3 regions of the Streptomyces sp. NPDC051776 genome follow, and region 2 is predicted to be linked to each of the others. Evidence: riboswitches for the same ligand, from Rfam matches in the RefSeq annotation. Region 2 holds a riboswitch; each other region holds the start of a gene.
The links. Region 2 has a riboswitch for thiamine pyrophosphate ahead of AB0M26_RS14640 (thiamine ABC transporter substrate-binding protein). Riboswitches for the same ligand answer to the same signal wherever they lie in the genome.

Region 1: linked by a shared signal. The riboswitch ahead of thiC (phosphomethylpyrimidine synthase ThiC) and the one ahead of AB0M26_RS14640 (thiamine ABC transporter substrate-binding protein) in region 2 are both predicted to bind thiamine pyrophosphate.
Region 3: linked by a shared signal. The riboswitch ahead of thiO (glycine oxidase ThiO) and the one ahead of AB0M26_RS14640 (thiamine ABC transporter substrate-binding protein) in region 2 are both predicted to bind thiamine pyrophosphate.

Annotation. Positions count from the first base shown of each region.
Region 1 is NZ_JBFAYQ010000002.1:249,702-256,148, reverse strand. It holds gene AB0M26_RS03155 (hypothetical protein) at 1-684, shown strand, start outside; gene AB0M26_RS03150 (hypothetical protein) at 844-1,449, shown strand; gene AB0M26_RS03145 (hypothetical protein) at 1,988-2,422, shown strand; gene thiC (phosphomethylpyrimidine synthase ThiC) at 2,594-4,372, opposite strand; TPP riboswitch at 4,365-4,522, opposite strand; gene AB0M26_RS03135 (YibE/F family protein) at 4,664-5,977, shown strand; gene AB0M26_RS03130 (DUF5326 family protein) at 5,949-6,161, opposite strand; gene AB0M26_RS03125 (cupin domain-containing protein) at 6,307-6,447, opposite strand, start outside.
Region 2 is NZ_JBFAYQ010000015.1:46,891-53,337, reverse strand. It holds gene AB0M26_RS14645 (iron ABC transporter permease) at 1-679, opposite strand, end outside; gene AB0M26_RS14640 (thiamine ABC transporter substrate-binding protein) at 655-1,728, opposite strand; TPP riboswitch at 1,723-1,832, opposite strand; gene rlmN (23S rRNA (adenine(2503)-C(2))-methyltransferase RlmN) at 1,865-2,971, opposite strand; gene AB0M26_RS14630 (phosphatidate cytidylyltransferase) at 3,537-4,550, opposite strand; gene frr (ribosome recycling factor) at 4,658-5,215, opposite strand; gene pyrH (UMP kinase) at 5,367-6,152, opposite strand; gene tsf (translation elongation factor Ts) at 6,343-6,447, opposite strand, start outside.
Region 3 is NZ_JBFAYQ010000006.1:99,847-106,293, reverse strand. It holds gene AB0M26_RS07690 (SRPBCC domain-containing protein) at 1-115, opposite strand, end outside; gene AB0M26_RS07685 (thiazole synthase) at 290-1,066, opposite strand; gene thiS (sulfur carrier protein ThiS) at 1,387-1,587, opposite strand; gene thiO (glycine oxidase ThiO) at 1,584-2,804, opposite strand; TPP riboswitch at 2,816-2,907, opposite strand; gene AB0M26_RS07670 (FAD-dependent oxidoreductase) at 3,092-4,303, shown strand; gene AB0M26_RS07665 (Rv2175c family DNA-binding protein) at 4,413-4,778, shown strand; gene thiE (thiamine phosphate synthase) at 5,506-6,168, shown strand; gene metF (methylenetetrahydrofolate reductase [NAD(P)H]) at 6,313-6,447, shown strand, end outside.

The DNA.
Region 1 (6,447 bases), on a different contig from region 2:
ACCGCCACCGGGCAGGACGGCGGCGGCGCGATCGGGCTCGCCGCGGCCATGACCGGTCCGGCCGAGGCCACGGGCGCGGGTCTCGTCGCCATCGTCTGCGTCCTCGCTCCCCTGCTGGCCGCCATCGCAGCCGTGATCTTCCTACTCGTCGGCTACGTGCTGCGCGCCGTCGACGCGGACGAGCCCGCCGCCGCCCCGCTGATCAATACGGGCTGGGTGTTCGTGGCCCTGACCGCCGGCGGCGTCGTCCTGGCCATGGCCGGCCTTCTGCTCACCGCGCTGCGCAACGGCTCCAGCTCGCTGCGCGCCTCGGCGCAGGACGAACGAGCGTTGGAGCTCGGCCGTGCGAGAGAGGCATGGCGGCAGGCCCTGCTGGAACGCGGCGTCCTGCCGTTCTTCCGCGAGGCGCTGGCCGACCCGGCGGCCCCGGCCCGCAGGAGCGGGGAGGGCGCGCAGGGCGGCGGAAAGGGCAGCGAGTACGGCGGCGCGGAGGACAGCGCGCACGGCGGACAGGGCAGCGCGCACGGCGGCGCGGAGGCGCAGCACCGTACGCCCCATCTGGGCTATTCGCGGCCGGCGTTCAGCACGGAGGGCGGTCCGGAGGAGACCTCGACCCGCCCCTCGTTCGAGAGTCCCGGCTACACGAGCCCGGAGTACGGCGGGCCGGAGCACGAGCCGACGTAGAGGACGGGTTTCGGTGGCGACGCGGAGTCCGCGCGCCCCCGGCCGTTCCGAGGCCTCCAACCGGCCGCGTCGTACCGGGTGCCCGGCACGTCTGTTCGTGGCCGGATTCGTATGGCAATCTCATGGGGTCGCACCCCCACGACCGAAGAGAACGCCGCTGTGCCGTCTCTGCATCTGACGCTGACCGCCCGGCTCCTGCCGGTCGCCGTGCTCGCCACGGCAGGTTGGGCCATGGCCCGCCCCGCCGAGGAGGCCCGCTCCGACGCGCCCGCGTCCGGCCCCGAGCGGACCGCGACAGCCGCGCCTGCGATCGACGAGGCCCCCTCCGCGTGTGCGGCCATTCCCGCGGCGACGGTGAAGGAGCTGGTCCCCGGCGCGAAGGCGGAGGGCAAGGAACTCGACACGAGCGACCCCAAGCGCCGTACGGGCTGCGCCTGGAACAAGCTGAAAGGGTTCGACTACCGCTGGCTCGATGTGACGTTCGAGGTCACCGACGACAAATCCGCTCGCACGATCTACGACAACCGCGAGCTGGCCAGCGACACCGGCGGCCTCGGCGACGAGGCGTCGGTCGGCTCGAAACTCACCGAGGACGACGGCCAGGAGACCCGCGAGGTCACGGTCGTCGTCCGGAAGGCGAACGCATTGGTCACCGTGACCTACAACGGGGCCGACTTCGACAACGAGAAGGCGCCGGGAGCCGCGGAGATGGAGAAGGGCGCCATCACCGCGGCGAAGGCGGCGCTCTCCGCTCTGACGTCCTGACCCGCCGGCCAGGTCCTGCGATCGCCGTACGGCCAGGGGCTCCTCCCCTTTCGTGCCCATGCGGATCACTGCAACCGGGTTGAGTGGTGGAGAGGTTGGCCTCGAAGCCGCGGCCCTTTCCTCAGGCTCCACGATCGGACACGGAATCGGCCCGGTGAGCCCCTGCCGCGCGCACCATCGGGCCCTCGCCGGTAGATCTTTACCGGTTCTGAAGAGAACGTGAGCGAGTCCTGGTGCAGCGCACGTCCAACCTGGAAGTGGACGCGGCCGTTCGGGCCGCCGATTCATCAGGAGCACGCTGCCATGGCCCCCTTCGCATTACAGCTTCGAGCCCTCCCTCCCCCGCGGCAGATTCACTACCCGCACGAGATTGCGCTCTCCGGTGGCCCCCGCCTGACCGGGTGGGCCCCCGTCGCCGCGGCAAACCGTGCAGCGGCGCTGCGCAGGCGCTGCCCGCCCACTGCCCTTTGGTCGCCTATCCCACCAGATCCACAGATCGACGGCGTGCTCGCCGCCAAAGATTCCCCGAGGAGTGCGAATGACTTCCTCTGCGATCAGCATTGCGCTGCGAGGAACAGCCGCCTTGTGCGCTCTCACAACCGCGGTAATCCATCTCCTGCTCACCCCGGAATATCTGGAGGAAATGCCTTACGTCGGAATCCTCTTCCTGGTCGGCGGCCTCGCGCTGCTCTACACCGCCGGAGGCCTGGCCCGGCGGAATTCGACTCCCGCATGGCTGATCGGCACGCTGGTCACGGCCGGCATGTTCGTCGGCTTCCTCCTGTCCCGCACCGTCGGATTGCCCGGCTTCCATGAAGAGGACTGGGAACCGCCCTACGGGATCCTCAGTCTGATCGCCGAAGGCGTCTTCGTCCTCGCCTACGTTGCCGAGACTTCCAGGGCAATGCTCAGGACTCGGGGAGCGCTTTCGCGCGGGAACGCGGAGTGCGAACCTTCACGAATGATCCTGTGAAGGTCATCGACCTTCAGGTCCGGCCGAGGTGAGCAGGTCAGGAAGCGGTGGACGACGGCGGCGCTCAGAAAGTCGACGACGCGGGCACAGCTCGTGACTACGGGCACGGAGCGCGGACCCGGACCTGGTTGAGGCCCGCCCAGGGGGAAGGGCCTCAACCGGACTGCCCTCCTAGTCGGCAAGCGGCAGGTACACCCGGTTCCCGCTCGCCGCGAACTCCCTCGACTTCTGGAGCATCCCCTCGGCGACCTCCTCCGCCGTCGCCCCGGCCGCGTCTCCGCCGAACTGCTCGGTGATGCTTCTACTGATCTTCATCGAGCAGAATTTCGGGCCGCACATCGAGCAGAAATGCGCGGTCTTCGCCGGCTCCGCCGGGAGCGTCTCGTCGTGGAAGGCGCGGGCCGTGTCCGGGTCGAGGGCCAGGTTGAACTGATCCTCCCAGCGGAACTCGAAACGCGCGTCCGACAGCGCGTCGTCCCACTCCTGCGCCCCCGGGTGCCCCTTCGCCAGGTCCGCCGCGTGGGCGGCGATCTTGTACGTGATGACGCCGGTCTTCACATCGTCCCGGTCCGGAAGTCCAAGGTGCTCCTTGGGCGTGACGTAGCAGAGCATCGCCGTGCCCCACCAGGCGATCATCGCCGCGCCGATGCCCGAGGTGATGTGGTCGTAAGCGGGCGCGACGTCGGTGGTCAGCGGGCCCAGCGTGTAGAACGGGGCCTCCTCGCAGATCTCCTGCTGGAGGTCGACGTTCTCCTTGATCTTGTGCATCGGGACGTGGCCCGGGCCCTCGATCATCGTCTGCACGCCGCGGGCCTTGGCGATCCGGTTCAGTTCGCCGAGCGTCTTCAGCTCGGCGAACTGCGCCTCGTCGTTGGCGTCGGCGATCGAGCCGGGCCGCAGGCCGTCGCCGAGCGAGTACGTGACGTCGTAGGAGGCAAGGATGTCGCAGAGATCCTCGAAGTGCTCGTAGAGGAACGACTCCTTGTGGTGGGCCAGGCACCAGGCCGCCATGATCGAGCCGCCGCGCGAGACGATGCCGGTCTTGCGGCGCGCCGTCAGCGGGACGTACGGCAGACGGACGCCGGCGTGGACCGTCATGTAGTCGACGCCCTGCTCGGCCTGCTCGATGACGGTGTCCTTGTAGATCTCCCAGGTCAGTTCCTCAGCCTTGCCGTCGACCTTCTCCAGCGCCTGGTAGAGGGGCACGGTGCCGATGGGGACGGGGGAATTGCGCAGCACCCACTCGCGGGTGGTGTGGATGTTGCGGCCGGTGGAGAGGTCCATGACCGTGTCGGCACCCCAGCGGGTCGCCCAGGTCATCTTCTCCACCTCCTCCTCGATGGACGAAGTGACCGCGGAATTACCGATGTTGGCGTTGACCTTCACCAGAAACCGCTTGCCGATGATCATCGGCTCGATCTCCGGGTGGTTCACGTTCGCCGGGAGGACGGCGCGGCCGGCGGCGATCTCCTCACGGACGACCTCGGGCGAGACCTTCTCGCGGAGCGCCACGTACTCCATCTCCGCCGTGATCTCGCCACGGCGCGCGTACGCGAGCTGGGTCACGGCCCTGCCGTCGCGCCCGCGCCGGGGAAGGCGCGGGCGGCCGGGGAAGACCGCGTCCAGATTGCGCAGTCCGCCGCGCGGCGAGGTGTGCTTGATGCCGTCGTCCTCGGGACGCACCGGCCGGCCGGCGTACTCCTCCGTGTCGCCCCGGGCGATGATCCAGTTCTCCCGCACCGGCGCGAGGCCGCGCCGGACATCGGTTTCCAGGGTGGGGTCGGTGTACGGGCCCGAGGTGTCGTAGAGCGTGACGTCCTGCCCGTTGGTGAGGTGCACTCGCCGCACGGGGACCCTCAAGTCCGGGCGCGAGCCGGTCACGTAGTCCTTGTGCCAGCCGATCTCGGACGAGTCGCTGCTGGCAGACGTGCGTGCATCGTGAATGGTCATGAGACCTACTCCCTACGCCGGCATTACCCGGTAACAGGTTCGGCGGTCGACGCAGCGGCTTCCGCGGACGGTCCCCGGCATCGGCCGGACACCCCGTACGGAGGTCAGCGCCCTCTCAGCCCGGTGCTCCGAGCTCCCGCGTGTGCAAAGGCGCCACCACCGTAACGGGTGGTTCCGGGACGGGAAAAGGGGGACTCCCACGGCGGAGCCGAGGGCCGGTCGGAGAGGCTGCGGATGCGAAGCGGACGGCGGGGCATCGCGCGGTCAGCCGTCTTTGCGATGATGCGGGCTGTGACACCCGAGCCCGAGCCCCACCATCACAGCCACAGCCACAGCCACAGCCACGGGCCCGCCGCGCCCGTCTCCCAGCACCTCCGCAAGGTCATCGCCGCGGTGTTGATCCCGTTCGCCGCGGCTGTCCTGGCCGGTTTGATCGTGCTGTGGCCGGGCGGTGTCCCCGAGCACGAGCGGTCCGGACTCGGCTTCGACCGGCAGACCGAGTCCGGTCGGGTCGTAAAGGTCGAGGAGGTCGACTGCAGGGAGGTCAACGCCCGGCCGCAGCAGCCCCCGCCGGCCGATGGTTCGCAGCGGCAGCCCGGCGGCGGGCAGACGGCGCGCGGCACCTGCAAGCGCGCGACGGTCGAGGTGACTTCGGGCAGGGACGCGGGCCGGAGGTTCCAGGAGATCGTGGAGCCCGGCGCACCGCGCCAACTCACCACCGGCCAAGGGGTCGTCGTCGCGTACGCGCCTGACGCCCCGCCAGAGCTGCAGTACTCGGTCACCGATGTGGACCGCGGGTTCCCCATGGCACTGCTCGCGGGGATCTTCGCACTCGCCGTCGTGGTGGTGGGCCGGATGCGGGGACTCATGGCGCTGATCGCCCTCGCCGTCAGCTTCGCCGTGCTGTCGTTCTTCATCCTCCCGGCGATCCTGCACGGTTCGAACCCCCTGATCGTGGCGATCGTCGGGAGCAGCACGATCATGCTGATCGCCCTCTACTCCTGCCACGGCCTCAGCGCGCGGACGTCGGTGGCCGCCCTCGGCACACTGGTCTCCCTGTTGCTGATCGGGCTGCTGGGGTCGCTCTTCATCGGCTGGGCACAGCTCACCGGCAACACCTCGGACGAGACCGGGCTGATCCACGGCCTCTATCCGGAGATCGACCTGAGCGGCCTGCTGCTGGCCGGTGTCGTCATCGGCTCGCTGGGAGTCCTGGACGACGTGACGGTCACGCAGACGTCGGTGGTGTGGGAACTCAAGCAGGCCGACGAGACGATGACCGTGCGTCAGCTCTACCGCGCGGGCCTGCGCATCGGCCGGGACCACATCGCGTCGGTGGTCAACACCCTCGTCCTGGCCTACGCGGGCGCGGCGCTGCCGCTGCTGCTCCTGTTCTCGGTCGCCCGGAGCGATGTGTCGACCGTGGCCAACAGCGAGATCGTCGCGGAGGAGATCGTACGGACCCTGGTCGGCAGCATCGGGCTGGTCGCGTCGGTGCCGGTGACCACTGTCCTCGCCGCACTGGTCGTCTCCGCCGACCGGCCGGCACCGGGTGCGAAGGTCCGCCCCCGGGCCGCTAGCGGCCGCCGGAGGAGGACGAGGTGAACCTCCGCACCACGTAGATGAGTCCGGCGACGAGGGCGACGAACACCAGCAGCTTGAAGAGCAGCGCGATGACGACACCGAGCACCTTGAGTATCAGGCCGCCGAAGACGAGGAGCGCGAGCAAGGGCACCGCCACCCACTTCACCCACCACGGCAGACCCGCGTAGATCTCCTTGACCGCCACGTCCGTCCCTGCTTCCGCTTCTTCGCTCCCGGTCCGTCCGGGAACTGGTTGCTGTCTTCGATGCTAGGTGGGCCGGGTCGCGTACGGGCGGCCGCGGGCCCCCGGTCCTTCCCTGACCGGCCCCCTAGGGAACCGGGCCCGTGACTCAGCTCTCAGGAGGAGAGAAGACGACCAGGACGCGCAGGTCCTCGCTGATGTGGTGGAACTTGTGGGCGACACCGGCCGGCACATAGACGACGCTGCCTCGCGCTACCTGCGTGGTCTCCATTCCTACCGTGATCGAGGC
Region 2 (6,447 bases):
TGAACGTGAAGAGGAACACCATGAGGGCCGCGGCCCCGACGGAGGGTGCGAGCGCGGGCAGCGTCACCCGGCGCCAGGCCGCGAAGCGGCTCGCGCCCAGGACCCGGGCCGCCTCCTCCTGCCGCGGGTCCAGCTGGCACCAGAGCCCTCCGACGGTACGGACCACGACCGCGTAGTTGAAGAAGACATGGGCGAGGAGGATCGCCCAGACCGTGGTGTCCAGGCGGAAGCCCCACAGGTCGTCGAGCATGCCGCCGCGCCCGAGCAGCGCGAGGAAGGCCGAGCCGACGACGACCGTCGGCAGCACGAACGGCACGACGACGACCGCCCGCAGGATCTCCTTGCCGGGGAAGTCGAAGCGGGCGAAGACATAGGCGCCCGGCAGCGCGATCGCGAGGGTCAGGACGGTGGAGGCGGCCGCCTGCCAGGCGGTGAACCACAGGACGTCCAGCACACCGGGGTCGGTGAGCGTCTCGACGGCCCTGCCCAACTGCCAGCGCCCGCCGTCCCGTAGACCCCGGCCGACGATGGCGGCGACCGGGTAGCCGAAGAAGACACCGAAGAAGGCGACGGGCACAGCCATGAGCGCGAGCCGCACCGCCGTGTGCCGGCGGCCGCGGGGCCGGGCCCGGGCGGCCGCGCCTTTGGCGGTGGTTACTTCAGGACCAGCGAGGACCATTGTTCGACCCACTGCTCACGGTTCTCGGCGATCTTCCCGGGCGGCAGCGTCGCGGGCTTGTCGATCGTCTCGCCGTAGCGGGTGAACACCTCGGGCAGCCGGGCGTCCTGGCGCGCGGGGTTGACGAACATCTTCAGCGGGACGTCCTCCTGGAACGTCCTGCTCAGCAGGAAGTCCAGCAGCGCCTTGCCGCCCTTCTGGTTCCTGGCGCCGTTCAGCAGCCCCGCGAACTCGATCTGGCGGAAGCAGGTGTCGGTCGCGACGCCGGTCGGCGCCTGCTTCGGCCGCGGCTTCATCTCCAGGACCCCGGCGGGCGGGCTGGAGGCGTAGGAGACGACGAGGGGCTTGTCGCCCTTGCCCGCGCCCGAGAACCGGTCGAAGTAGGCCTGCTCCCAGCCGTCGACGACCTCGACGCCGTTGGCCTTCAGCTTCTTCCAGTAGTCCTGCCAGTCGCCGCCACGGGCCGCGGCGGTGCCCAGGAGGAAGCCGAGGCCCGGGGAGGAGGTGGCTGCGTTCTCGGTGACCAGGAGGTTCTTGTACGCGGGCTTGAGCAGGTCCTCGTACGTGCGCGGGGGCGCGAGCTTCTTGCCGGCGAAGTACTTCCGGTCGTAGTTGACGCAGATGTCTCCGGTGTCGACGGGGGTGACGCGATGCCGGTCCCCGTCGAGCCGGAGCGCGGCCGGGACCTTCTCCAAGTCCGTCGCCTCGTACGGGGTGAACAGCCCGGCGTCCAGCGCCCGGGAGAGCAGTGTGTTGTCGACGCCGAAGAACACGTCGCCCTGCGGATTGTCCTTGGAGAGGACAGCCTGGTTCACCGCCGAACCGGCGTCGCCACCCCGCAGCACCTCGACCTTGTAGCCGGTCTCCTTCGTGAACTGCTTGAGGACCCCCGGTGAGGCCTGGAACGAGTCGTGCGTGACAAGAGTGACCGTCTTGCGGTCTCCGGCCTTGGCGCCGTCGTCGTCCGAACCGCCGCATGCGGCCAGTGCCGAGACACCGAGCGCGCCGATCAGCGCCGCGCCCATGGCACGCCGAAGGTTGTTGTACATCGTCGAGTGACTCCCTACGCCGGTATTACCCGGATCAGGTCCGAGGGTCTGCGGCGTCGCCTGGCCGCACTCTCAGCGCTCGGTGCGCTCCCCTGTCGGAGGTGTTCATTTGTACGAATGCACGGTATCAGCGGCGTCAGCGCTCGGTTGCGGCAAGCTGCCCGCAGGCACCGTCGATCTCCTGCCCCCGGGTGTCCCGTACGGTCACGGGCACACCATGGGCCTCCAGCGCGGCGACGAACGCCCGCTCGTCCTCGGGGCGGGAGGCGGTCCACTTCGAGCCGGGGGTCGGGTTGAGCGGGATGAGGTTGACGTGCACCCGGCGGTTCTTCAGGAGCCGGCCGAGGAGATCGGCCCGCCACGCCTGGTCGTTGATGTCCCTGATCAGGGCGTACTCGATGGAGACCCGGCGGCCGGACTTCTCCGCGTACTCCCAGGCCGCGTCGAGGACTTCGCGCACCTTCCAGCGGGTATTGACGGGCACGAGGGTGTCGCGCAGCTCGTCGTCGGGGGCGTGCAGAGACACGGCCAGACGGCACTTGAAGCCTTCGTCGGCGAAGCGCAGCATCGCGGGGACGAGGCCGACGGTGGAGACGGTGATACCGCGCTGTGACAGTCCGAGGCCGTCGGGCGCGGGGTCGGTGAGGCGGCGGACGGCGCCGACGACGCGGTTGTAGTTGGCGAGCGGCTCGCCCATGCCCATGAAGACGATGTTGGACAGCCGCGCCGGGCCTCCGGGGATCTCGCCGTCGCGCAGCGCCCGCATCCCGTCGACGATCTGGTGCACGATCTCGGCGGTGGAGAGGTTGCGGTCGAGACCGGCCTGTCCGGTCGCGCAGAACGGGCAGTTCATGCCGCATCCGGCCTGCGAGGAGATGCACATGGTGACCCGGTCGGGATAGCGCATCAGCACGGACTCCACGAGCGTGCCGTCGAAGAGCCGCCACAGCGTCTTACGGGTGGTGTCGTCGTCGCACGAGATGTGCCGCACCACGGTCATCAGCTCGGGCAGCAGCCCGGCGGCCAGCCTCTCGCGCGCGGCGGCGGGGATGTCGCTCCAGGCCCCCGGATCGTCGGTGTAGCGGGCGAAGTAGTGACGCGACACCTGACCGGCGCGGAACGGCTTCTCACCGAGCGCGGCAACGGCGTCACGGCGCTCTGCGGGCGTGAGATCGGCAAGGTGCCGCGGCGGCTTCTTGGCCCCGCGCGGCGCGACGAAGATGAGTTCTCCGGGTGCAGGCATAACTGCACCAGTGTGGCAGATCAACTACGCCGCCCCAGGCCGGGGCGGTGGGAGACCGGTCACTCCCGGTGGCCGCCGCTTGGTGGGAGACCGGTCACCCCCGGTGGCCGCCTGCCACCTGCCGATCCGCACGGCCCGGCGACGCCCCCAAGGAAGGTTTCTACGAAGGCGGTTGGGTGCCGCGATGGGGTGGCGCAGGTTCTTCCGCTGCGCGTACCGGTGTTCAGGTCGAGTTCCGCCGCAGGTAGCGCTCGTCGAAACCGGGATTCAGGGACGATCCCGCCACGGCGAGCAGGTCTACGGCCCCGAGACCGGAGTGCAAGCTGCGCGGACTGATCAACGGCGGCCTGCTCGACCCGCACAAGGCCGGGGTGCTGCTCCGCCCGCTGCCGGCCCTCCGGTGCCGGACGCGAGAAGATCGCGACGGCCTTCGCCCGGCACGCTGAGCGGGCGCCCACCGCTGAACGCGCCGCGGGTGCGTGGCGTCCCGCGTCGGAAATGGCCACGCAACGACGAAGGCCCGCACGCGCAACGCGGCGGGCCCCCGGATGTCGTACGTCCCGGATCAGCCCGGGCCTACGAAGACCACCAGCAGCAGCCACACCACAGGCGCGGTCGGCAGGAGCGAGTCCAGCCGATCCATGATCCCGCCGTGGCCCGGCAGCAGGTTCCCCATGTCCTTGATCCCGAGATCCCGCTTGATCATGGACTCGCCGAGGTCGCCGAGTGTGGCGCTGACGGCCACCGCGAGGCCGAGCAGCAGCCCCTGCCACCAGCTCCCGCCGTCGATCAGGTACTCCGTGCACAGCGCGCCCGCGGCCATCGCGAAGCCCACCGCGCCCAACAGCCCTTCGCGGGTCTTGCCGGGGCTGATGCGCGGGGCGAGCTTGTGCCGGCCGAACCGCCAGCCGATGGCGTACGCGCCCGTGTCGCTGACGACCGTCAGCAGCAGGAAGGTGAGCACCCGCCATGCGCCGTCGTCAGCGGCGAGCATCAGGGCCACGAACGAGGCCAGGAACGGCACGTAGAAGGCCGCGAAGACACCGGCCGTGACATCCCGCAGATAGTCCTCGGGAGGCTCGGCCATCCGCCACACGAGCGTGGCGAGCGCGGTCAGGGCCATGGCCACGGACGCGCCCTCCGCGCCCCGCAGGTACCCGGCGACGACCATGGCCGCCCCGCCCACCGCGAGCGGTACGAGCGGGATGCGGATGTACTTCTTCTCCGACAGCCGGGAGGAGAGCTCCCAGAGGCCGACGATCACGGCGGCGGCGATCACCGCGACGAAGACGGCCTTCTCGATGAAGAGCGACGCGATGATCACCGCGCCGAGACCGAGACCGACCCCTATCGCGGCCCGCAGGTCCCGCCCGGCCCGCTTCTTCTGCGGGGCGGCCGGCGACTGCGGCGGAGGGCCGCTGTGGCGAGCGGCCCCCCGGTCACGGTCGTCCTGATTTCCGCCGGAGTCGGACAAGCTGGGCATGGCCCGAGTCTGCTTGGCCTCCGGCATCCCGTGCGCGGGACCCGCCGGAGCAGACCCCTGGTCGGGCGGTCTCCAGAGGCCGGCGGTCGGCGGCACCGGCGCATGGCTCCCCCTGGCTTCGCCGGGAACACCCCGTTCGGCATGAGGAACCGGTGCCCCGCCGGCCCGGGACACGGGGCGGCCCCCCCAGGAAGAGTCGTTCATCAGACCTCGAGCAGCTCGGCTTCCTTGTGCTTGAGCAGCTCGTCCACCTGCGCCACGTGCTTCGACGTGGTGTCGTCGAGCTCCTTCTCGGCGCGGCGGCCCTCGTCCTCGCCGACCTCGCCGTCCTTGATGAGCTTGTCGATGGACTCCTTGGCCTTGCGGCGGACGCTGCGGATCGAGATCTTCGCGTCCTCGCCCTTGCCCTTGGCGACCTTGATGTACTCGCGGCGGCGCTCCTCCGTCAGCTCCGGGAACACCACACGGATGATGTTGCCGTCGTTCGACGGGTTGACCCCGAGGTCGGAGTCGCGGATCGCCTGCTCGATGTTGCGCAGCGCACTCTTGTCGAAAGGAGTCACGACCGCCATGCGCGGCTCGGGCACCGAGAACGACGCCAGCTGGTTGATCGGCGTCATCGCACCGTAGTAGTCCGCCACGATCTTGTTGAACATCGCCGGGTGCGCACGCCCGGTGCGGATCGCGGCGAAGTCCTCCTTGGCGACCACGACGGCCTTCTCCATCTTCTCCTCGGCCTCGAGGAGGATCTCTTCGATCACCACTTGCTCCTGGTCTCGTGAGTGAGCACAGCCTCGCCCCTCGCGCGTGTTTCCTGCACGGTGTACGACCGGCAGGTCGTTGTCCATCCCCGTGCCGGGCTGTTCGTGCGGCCCGGAGTTGCCGGGTTACCCCGGCCGTACGGGCCGGTGGTCAGGCCCGCGTACCCTGATCGCTGACGAGCGTGCCGATCTTCTCACCCTTCACCGCACGCGCGATATTGCCCTCGGCGAGCAGCTCGAAGACAAGGATCGGAAGCTTGTTGTCCATGCACAGCGTGATGGCGGTGGCATCGGCGACCTTCAGGCCACGGGCGATCACCTCGCCGTACTCGAGCGCGTCGAACTTCACGGCGTCCGGGTTCTGCTTCGGGTCGGAGTCGTAGACCCCGTCCACGCCGTTCTTGCCCATCAGCAGCGCCTCGGCGTCGATCTCCAGGGCGCGCTGGGCAGCGGTGGTGTCGGTGGAGAAGTACGGCATGCCCATGCCCGCGCCGAAGATGACGACGCGCCCCTTCTCCAGATGCCGTACGGCCCGCAGCGGGATGTACGGCTCAGCGACCTGTCCCATGGTGATGGCGGTCTGGACGCGGGAGTCGATGCCCTCCTTCTCCAGGAAGTCCTGGAGGGCGAGGCAGTTCATGACCGTGCCGAGCATACCCATGTAGTCGGAGCGGGCCCGGTCCATGCCGCGCTGCTGCAGTTCGGCACCGCGGAAGAAGTTGCCGCCGCCGATGACGACCGCGATCTCATAGCCGTCCCGGACCACTGCGGAAATCTCGCGGGCCATTTTGTGCACCACGTCGGGATCCACGCCGAGCGCCCCGGAACCGGCGAATGCCTCGCCGGACAGCTTCAGCAGGAAGCGGCGGCGTTTCTTCCCGTACTGGCCGTGGCCTGCCTTGTCTGCCGTGTCAGCGGTGTCCGCGCCCTGGTTCATGGAGATCTCCTCGTGCACATACGAGAAGGCCATTGCCGGTGGGATCTGGTCGAGCCCTCTGCGGCAATGGCCTCCTCGTCACATCTGCGGTCGTCCGGCGCATATGGCGGCCGACTGCCCCCGACCCTAGCGGGTCGGGCGAATTCCGTGTTTGAACGGAGTGGTACCGAGCCGTACGAAGTCGTACGGATCAGGCGCCGACACGGAAGCGGGCGAACCGCTTCAGCGTAACGCCGGACTCGTCCAGAATCTTCTGCACGCTCTTCTTGTTGTCCTTGGCGAACGCCTGGTCCAG
Region 3 (6,447 bases), on a different contig from region 2:
CGGCGCCCCCGAAGGCGTACCAGGTCCGGATGTGCTCCGCGGTGGTCAGCACCCGCCAGACCCGCTCCACCGGGGCGGGGACGTACGCCTCGCGCTCGATCAGGTCGACGCTCACAGGCCACCTCCGGTCTCCGGTCTCCGCCTCGACCAACGCTAGTGCGCCCGGGCCGCCCGGGCCGTACCGCGCGCGTGGGGCAGGCCGTTCCGGTGTGGTGGTCCGGGAGTGCGGGGGCCGGCCCGGCTCGCGGCCGGAGCCGGGCGGCAGGGGCCGGGCGGCAGGGGCGTGCCGCTACCCGAATGCCGGCCGCTCCGGGTCCAGCACCGCGACTCCCTCCACCGGGGAGGACGCCTCGGCGAAGTGGCGCCGCGGGATCCGGCCCGCGCGGTGCGCCAGCCGCCCCGCCTCGACCGCATGCCGCATCGCCTCGGCCATCAGTACCGGTTCCTGGGCCCGCGTCACGGCGGATGCGAGCATGACCGCCGCACAGCCCAGTTCCATTGCGAGCGCCGCGTCCGAGGCGGTGCCCGCCCCCGCGTCGAGGATCACGGGGACGTGCGCCCGCTCGGTGATGAGCTGGAAGTTGTGCGGATTGCGGATGCCGAGTCCGGAACCGATGGGGGAGCCCAGCGGCATGATCGCGGCGCAGCCCGCGTCCTCCAGCTTCCGCGCCAGGACCGGGTCGTCGTTGGTGTACGGGAGCACGGTGAAGCCGTCGTCGACCAGGATCTCCGCCGCATCCAGCAACTCGACCGGGTCGGGCAGCAGGGTGCGTTCGTCCGCAACGACCTCCAGCTTGATCCAGTCGGTGCCGAGCGCCTCCCGGGCCAGGCGGGCGGTGAGCACGGCCTCGCCCGCGGTGAAGCAGCCGGCGGTGTTCGGCAGGACTCGGATGCCGAGCCGGTCCAGTACGGAGAGCACCGAACCGTGCACCGTCGGGTCCAGGCGGCGCATCGCCACCGTGGTCAACTCCGTGCCGGAGGCGACCAGCGCGCGCTCCAGCACCTCCAGGCTCGGCGCACCGCCGGTCCCCATGATCAGCCGGGAGCCGAACGTGGTGCCGCCGATGGTGAGGGCATCGGCGCCCGGGTCGGCCCCGGCGCCGCGGCCCCCGGTTCCATGGGTCCCGGCGGTCGGGTCCACGGTTCCGGCGGTCGTGTCCCTGGTTCCGGCGGTCCGGCTCCCGGTTTCATGGGTCCCGGCGGTCGGGTCCCCGGTTCCGGCGGTTCCGTTCCTGGCGCCGGCGGTCCGGTCCCCGGTTCCGGCGGTTCCGTTCCTGGCCCCGGCGGTCCGGTCCCCGGTTTCCGCGGTTACGGTCCCTGCGGCCCGGGTCCCGCGTCCGTGGTCGTACGCCCCGCTGCGCAATTCCGTGTCGGTCATCGTCCGGATCAGCCCCCCTGGACCGCGGTGAGCACCTCGACGCGGTCGCCGTCGCCCAGCGGCGTGCCGGCCCACTGGCCGCGCGGCACGACGGTCTCGTTGAGCGCGGCGGCGACACCGGAGGGCGCGGTGGTGAGGGTCGCGACCACCTCGTCGAGGGTGGTCCCCGCGGGGACGTCCCGCGGCTCTCCGTTCACCGAGACGGTCATACGGTCAGCTCCTGGAGTCGGCGGGATGCGGACGCGAAACGGCGGGGGGTGAACGGCCGGGCCTCCTCGGGGAGTTCACCGGTGGCCAGCACCTCGGCCATCGCATCTCCCGTGACCGGCGTGAGCAGCACACCGTTGCGGTAGTGCCCGGTCGCCAGATGCAGTCCCGGCAGCTCGGTCGGCCCCAGCAGGGGGGCGTTGTCCGGCGAGCCGGGTCGAAGCCCCGCGCGGGTCTCGACGAGTGGCAGTTCGGTGAGGCCGGGCACCAACTCATGGGCGTCCCGCAGCAGTTCGTAGACGCCGCCCGCGGTGACGGTGGTGTCCCAGCCCAGCTCCTCGCTCGTGGCGCCGACCACCAGCTCGCCGCTCTCCCGCGGTACGAGGTAGACCTGCCCGCCGCGCACCACGGCCCGTACGGTCCGCGACAGGAACGGCGCATACGTGTCGGGGACGCGCAGCCGCAGCACCTGTCCCTTGACGGGCCGCACCGGCGGCACCACGTGCTCCGGCACCCCGTCGAGCCGTCCGCTCCGGCTCCCCGCCGCGAGGACGGTCTGCTCCGCGGCGAGCTCGCTGCCGTCGTCGAGAACCGCGCCCGCGGCCCGGTCGCCCAGAACCGTGAGCCTCCGGGCACAGCGGCGGTGCAGCTCCACACCGGCGCGCTCGCAGGCCCTGACGAGGGCGGCGGCGAGGCGGCGCGGGTCGGCCTGATGGTCGCCGTCCACGCGCAGGCCGCCGCGGACGCCCGGGGCGAGCATCGGCTCCAGTCGGCGGCACTCGCGCCCGGTCAGCCACTGCGAGTCGAGCCCGTACCGGAGCTGCAGCGCGTGCAGTTCGCGCATATGGACGCGATCGTCGGCGTCCAGCGCGATGGCGAGAGTGCCGCAGGCGCGATAGCCGATGTCCAGTCCGCTCGCTTCCCGCAGTTCGGCCGCGAAGTCCGGATAGCGCTCGGCGGAGGCGAGGTTGAGGCCGAGCAGGGTCTCCTCGCCGTAGTGGAGTTCGGTGACGGCCGCCAGCATGCCGGCGGCGACCTGGGCGGCACCGCCGCCCGGCGACGGATCGGCGACCGCCGTGCGCAGACCGCGCTGGGCGGCACGCCAGGCCGTGACGAGGCCGATGATCCCGCCCCCGACGACGAGGACGTCGTAGCCCGCGGACGCCGGTGCGTCCCGTCTGCCGGAACCGCCCGAACCGGTGTTGTCGGATGCGTGCATGGGCGCCTGGCCCCTCCCTTCGCCGGCATGACCCGGATCAGGTTCGTACGGTCGGAGGCCGCCCAGCCTCCCTCTCAGCCCGGTGCGTCCGGGCTCCCGCGAGTGCTCTCGGTCCGCCACCATAGTCCCTGGCTCCGACAGCGAGTAAGGGAGTGGCGCCCTGTGTGGACGAGGGGCGTCCGGCCTCCGGCACAGGCCGTCGTACGTGATGCTGTGTCAGAGATCTCGGTGCGCGCGTCTGCGGCTCGCCCTCGTCGCCGTCCTAGAGTGATCGTGTGAGCGATGACATGCAGCGAGAGCAGCGAGTCGTGATCGTCGGCGCCGGCATGGCCGGGGTGCAGACCGCGGTCGCTCTGCGCGAACGTGGCTGGAGGGGCTCGATCACGCTGCTGGGGGCCGAGTCGCACGAGCCGTACGACCGGCCGCCGCTCTCCAAGGCCGTGCTGCTCGGCAAGGCCGACGGTTCCGCCCTCGAGGTCGACTTCCCGGCCCTGGGCATCGATCTGATGCTGGGCCGCCACGTGACCGCGCTCCGCCCGGAGCAGCACGTCCTGGAGACCGTGGACGGACCCGTCCCGTACGACACGCTGGTCATCGCCACCGGCGCCGAACCTGTCACCCTGCCCGGCACCGAGGCCGAACCCGGCGTGTACGTGCTGCGCACCCTCGACGACGCGGAACGGTTGCGCCCCGTGCTCGAGGGCCGGCAGGAGGTGGTGGTGGTCGGAGCGGGCTGGATCGGCGCGGAGTTCGCGACCGCGGCACGCGAGGCCGGCTGCCCGGTGACGGTCGTCGAGGCCGCGGACCGGCCGCTCGCCGGGGCGCTCCCGGCGGACGTCGCCGAGCACATGGCCGCCTGGTACGCCGACAGCGGGGCCCGGCTGATCACCGGCGCCAGGGTGGCGGTGGTCGAGGCGGGCGCGGTGGTGCTGGAGGACGGGCAGCGGCTGCGCGCGGACGCCGTGCTCGTCGGTGTCGGTGCACGCCCCACCACGGCCTGGCTGACCAACTCCGGTGTGGAGCTGTGCCCCGACGGCTCCGTGCGCGCCGACGAGCGCCTGCGCACCTCACAGCCCGATGTCTACGCGGTGGGCGACTGCGCGTCCTTCCCGTCCGGCCGCTACGGGGTGCGCCTGCTCGTACACCACTGGGACAACGCGCTCCAGGAGCCGCGCACGGTCGCCGCCAACATCGTCGGTGAGGAGACGGGCGGCTCGGTCTACGACCCGGTGCCCTACTTCTGGTCCGAGCAGTTCGGCCGGTTCGTCCAGTACGCGGGGCACCACGCCGCCGCCGACGCCACGGTCTGGCGGGGCGACCCGACGGGCGCCTCGTGGTCGGTCTGCTGGCTGAGCGACGGAGCCCTGGTGGCGCTGCTGGCCGTGGGCCGGCCGCGGGATCTGGCGCAGGGGCGCCGACTCATCGAACAGGGCGCTCGGATCGATCCGGAACGGGCCGCGGACCCGTCCGTACCGCTCAAGGCGGCGGTCCTGCGCTGAGGGCGGGTGCCCGGCTCCGGCCCTTGGCACGAGCCGTGGCAGCAACGATCGGCCCCGCCCGGCCGCGCTCTGCTACCGGCTGTCAGCCAGGGATGGCAGGCTGGTGTCCGTGACCGAGATTGACAGCAAGACCGATGCGCTCGTTCCCGCCTGGCTCACCCTCCCCGACGCCGCCGAAAGACTGGGCGTCGAGGTGACCCGTGTCAGGCAGCTCGTCAAGGAGGGGCAGCTCATCGCGGTCCGCCGCGGCGAGAACCGGGTTCTGCAGGTGCCGGCCGAATTCATCGGTGCAGGCAAGGTCGTCAAGGGCCTCGCAGGGACGCTGACGCTCCTCAAGGACGACGGCTTCACCGACGAGGAGATGCTGGAGTGGCTCTTCACGCCGGACCCGACCCTGCCCGGCACGCCCGCTCAGGCGTTGCGCGAGAACCGCGGCACGGAAGTGAAGCGTCGCGCCCAGGCGCTCGCCGTCTGACCGTGCTGCGGGAACCGGAGCGCTCGGGTCGCGGAGCCTGAGCAGCACCGGCGTCGGTACGCCCGGCCGCACGACGCCGGAGCTTGGACGCCCGGGCTTCACCCGGCCCGGGCGTGAAGTACCGCTTGGCCGGGGTGTGGTGGCCGCCGGTCCGGGGCGCCCGCCCGTAGGTGAAGTACCGCCTGCCCGGGGTGTGGTGGCCCCCGGTCCGGGGCGGCCGCCCGCGGCGTGAAGACCGCTTCCCCACGGCATGGGTGGCCCCCGTGCCCGCGGCGTGAAGACCGCTTCCCCACGGCATGGGCGGCCCCCGTGCCCGCGCTGTGAAGGCCGCCTGCCTGCAGCGTGGGGGGCTCCCTTCACCCGCGGCCCGCCTGCCGCGGGTGAAGAGAGCCCCGCCTGCCGCGGGGTGAAGGGAAGCCCCGCCTGCCGCGGGGCAGGGGAAGCACGCACCGCGGATCCGCCCGCCGTCGCGGCCACGCGAGCAGCCTGCCGCGTACGGCGTGCCCGTTCCCGTGCCCGCCGTACGCCGCCGCCCGGGGCAGCCGGGCGGAACAGCAGCCCCTCGGACGACGACCTGCGTACCGCAGTACGGCAGCCCGATGCGCATCGCGGGATGGCGCAGAGAGGCGGCCGCCGCAGCCGCGCCTCGTCGCCCCGGCCTGCGACCCCGTACGGTGTACGGGCCGGGCCTCCGGCCCGCACACCGCCGACCCGGGGAGGGGAACCCATGGCCGCCGCAGCTGCCACCGCCCGCGACCAGCTCGCCGACGCCCTGCTCTACCTCTGCACCGACGCGCGCAAGAGCCAGGGCGACCTGCCCGAGTTCCTGGACGCGGTCCTGGCCTGCGGGGTGGACATCGTGCAGCTCCGCGACAAGGGCATGGAGGCCGCGGAGGAGCTGGAGCATCTCGAGGTCTTCGCGGACGCCTGCCGCCGCCACGGCACGCTGCTCGCGGTCAACGACCGGGCCGATGTGGCTCACGCGACCCGGTCCGCCGTACTGCATCTGGGCCAGGGCGACCTGCCCGTGCCCGCCGCTCGCGCGATCCTCGGCGACTCGGTGGTCATCGGGCGCTCCACGCATGCTGAGGCCGAGGTCGACGCGGCGGTCTCCGAGCCCGGCGTGGACTACTTCTGCACCGGGCCGTGCTGGCCGACCCCCACCAAGCCCGGACGCCACGCCCCCGGGCTGCCGCTGGTGCGGTACGCGGCGTCGCTGGGGTCCGTACGGCCCTGGTTCGCGATCGGGGGGATCGACGCGTCCAATCTGGACCAGGTGCTCGACGCCGGGGCGCGACGGGTCGTCGTCGTCCGGGCGATCACGGCCGCGGACGACCCGGCGGCGGCCGCCGCGGATCTGGCGAAGCGGTTGCGCGAGCGCGGAGCGTAACGCGGGGAGGGCAGGGCGTCACCGCGGGCCCAAGCGCGGTGCGTAACCGGACGGGCTGTCCGAGTGGTGGACAGGACCCGGGCCAACCGGGCATATCGTCGGCTTTTGTTGGGGCTGTGCCCGGCCGCTGGTTAACCTGCCCCTATGGCCCTTGGCACTGCGTCCACCAGGATGGACCGCGCGCGTACCGTCCGTGACCTGCTTGCCTCAGGCAAGCGGTCCTTTTCGTTCGAGTTCGCCGCCCCGAAGACGGAGAAGGGGGAGCGGACCCTCTGGAAC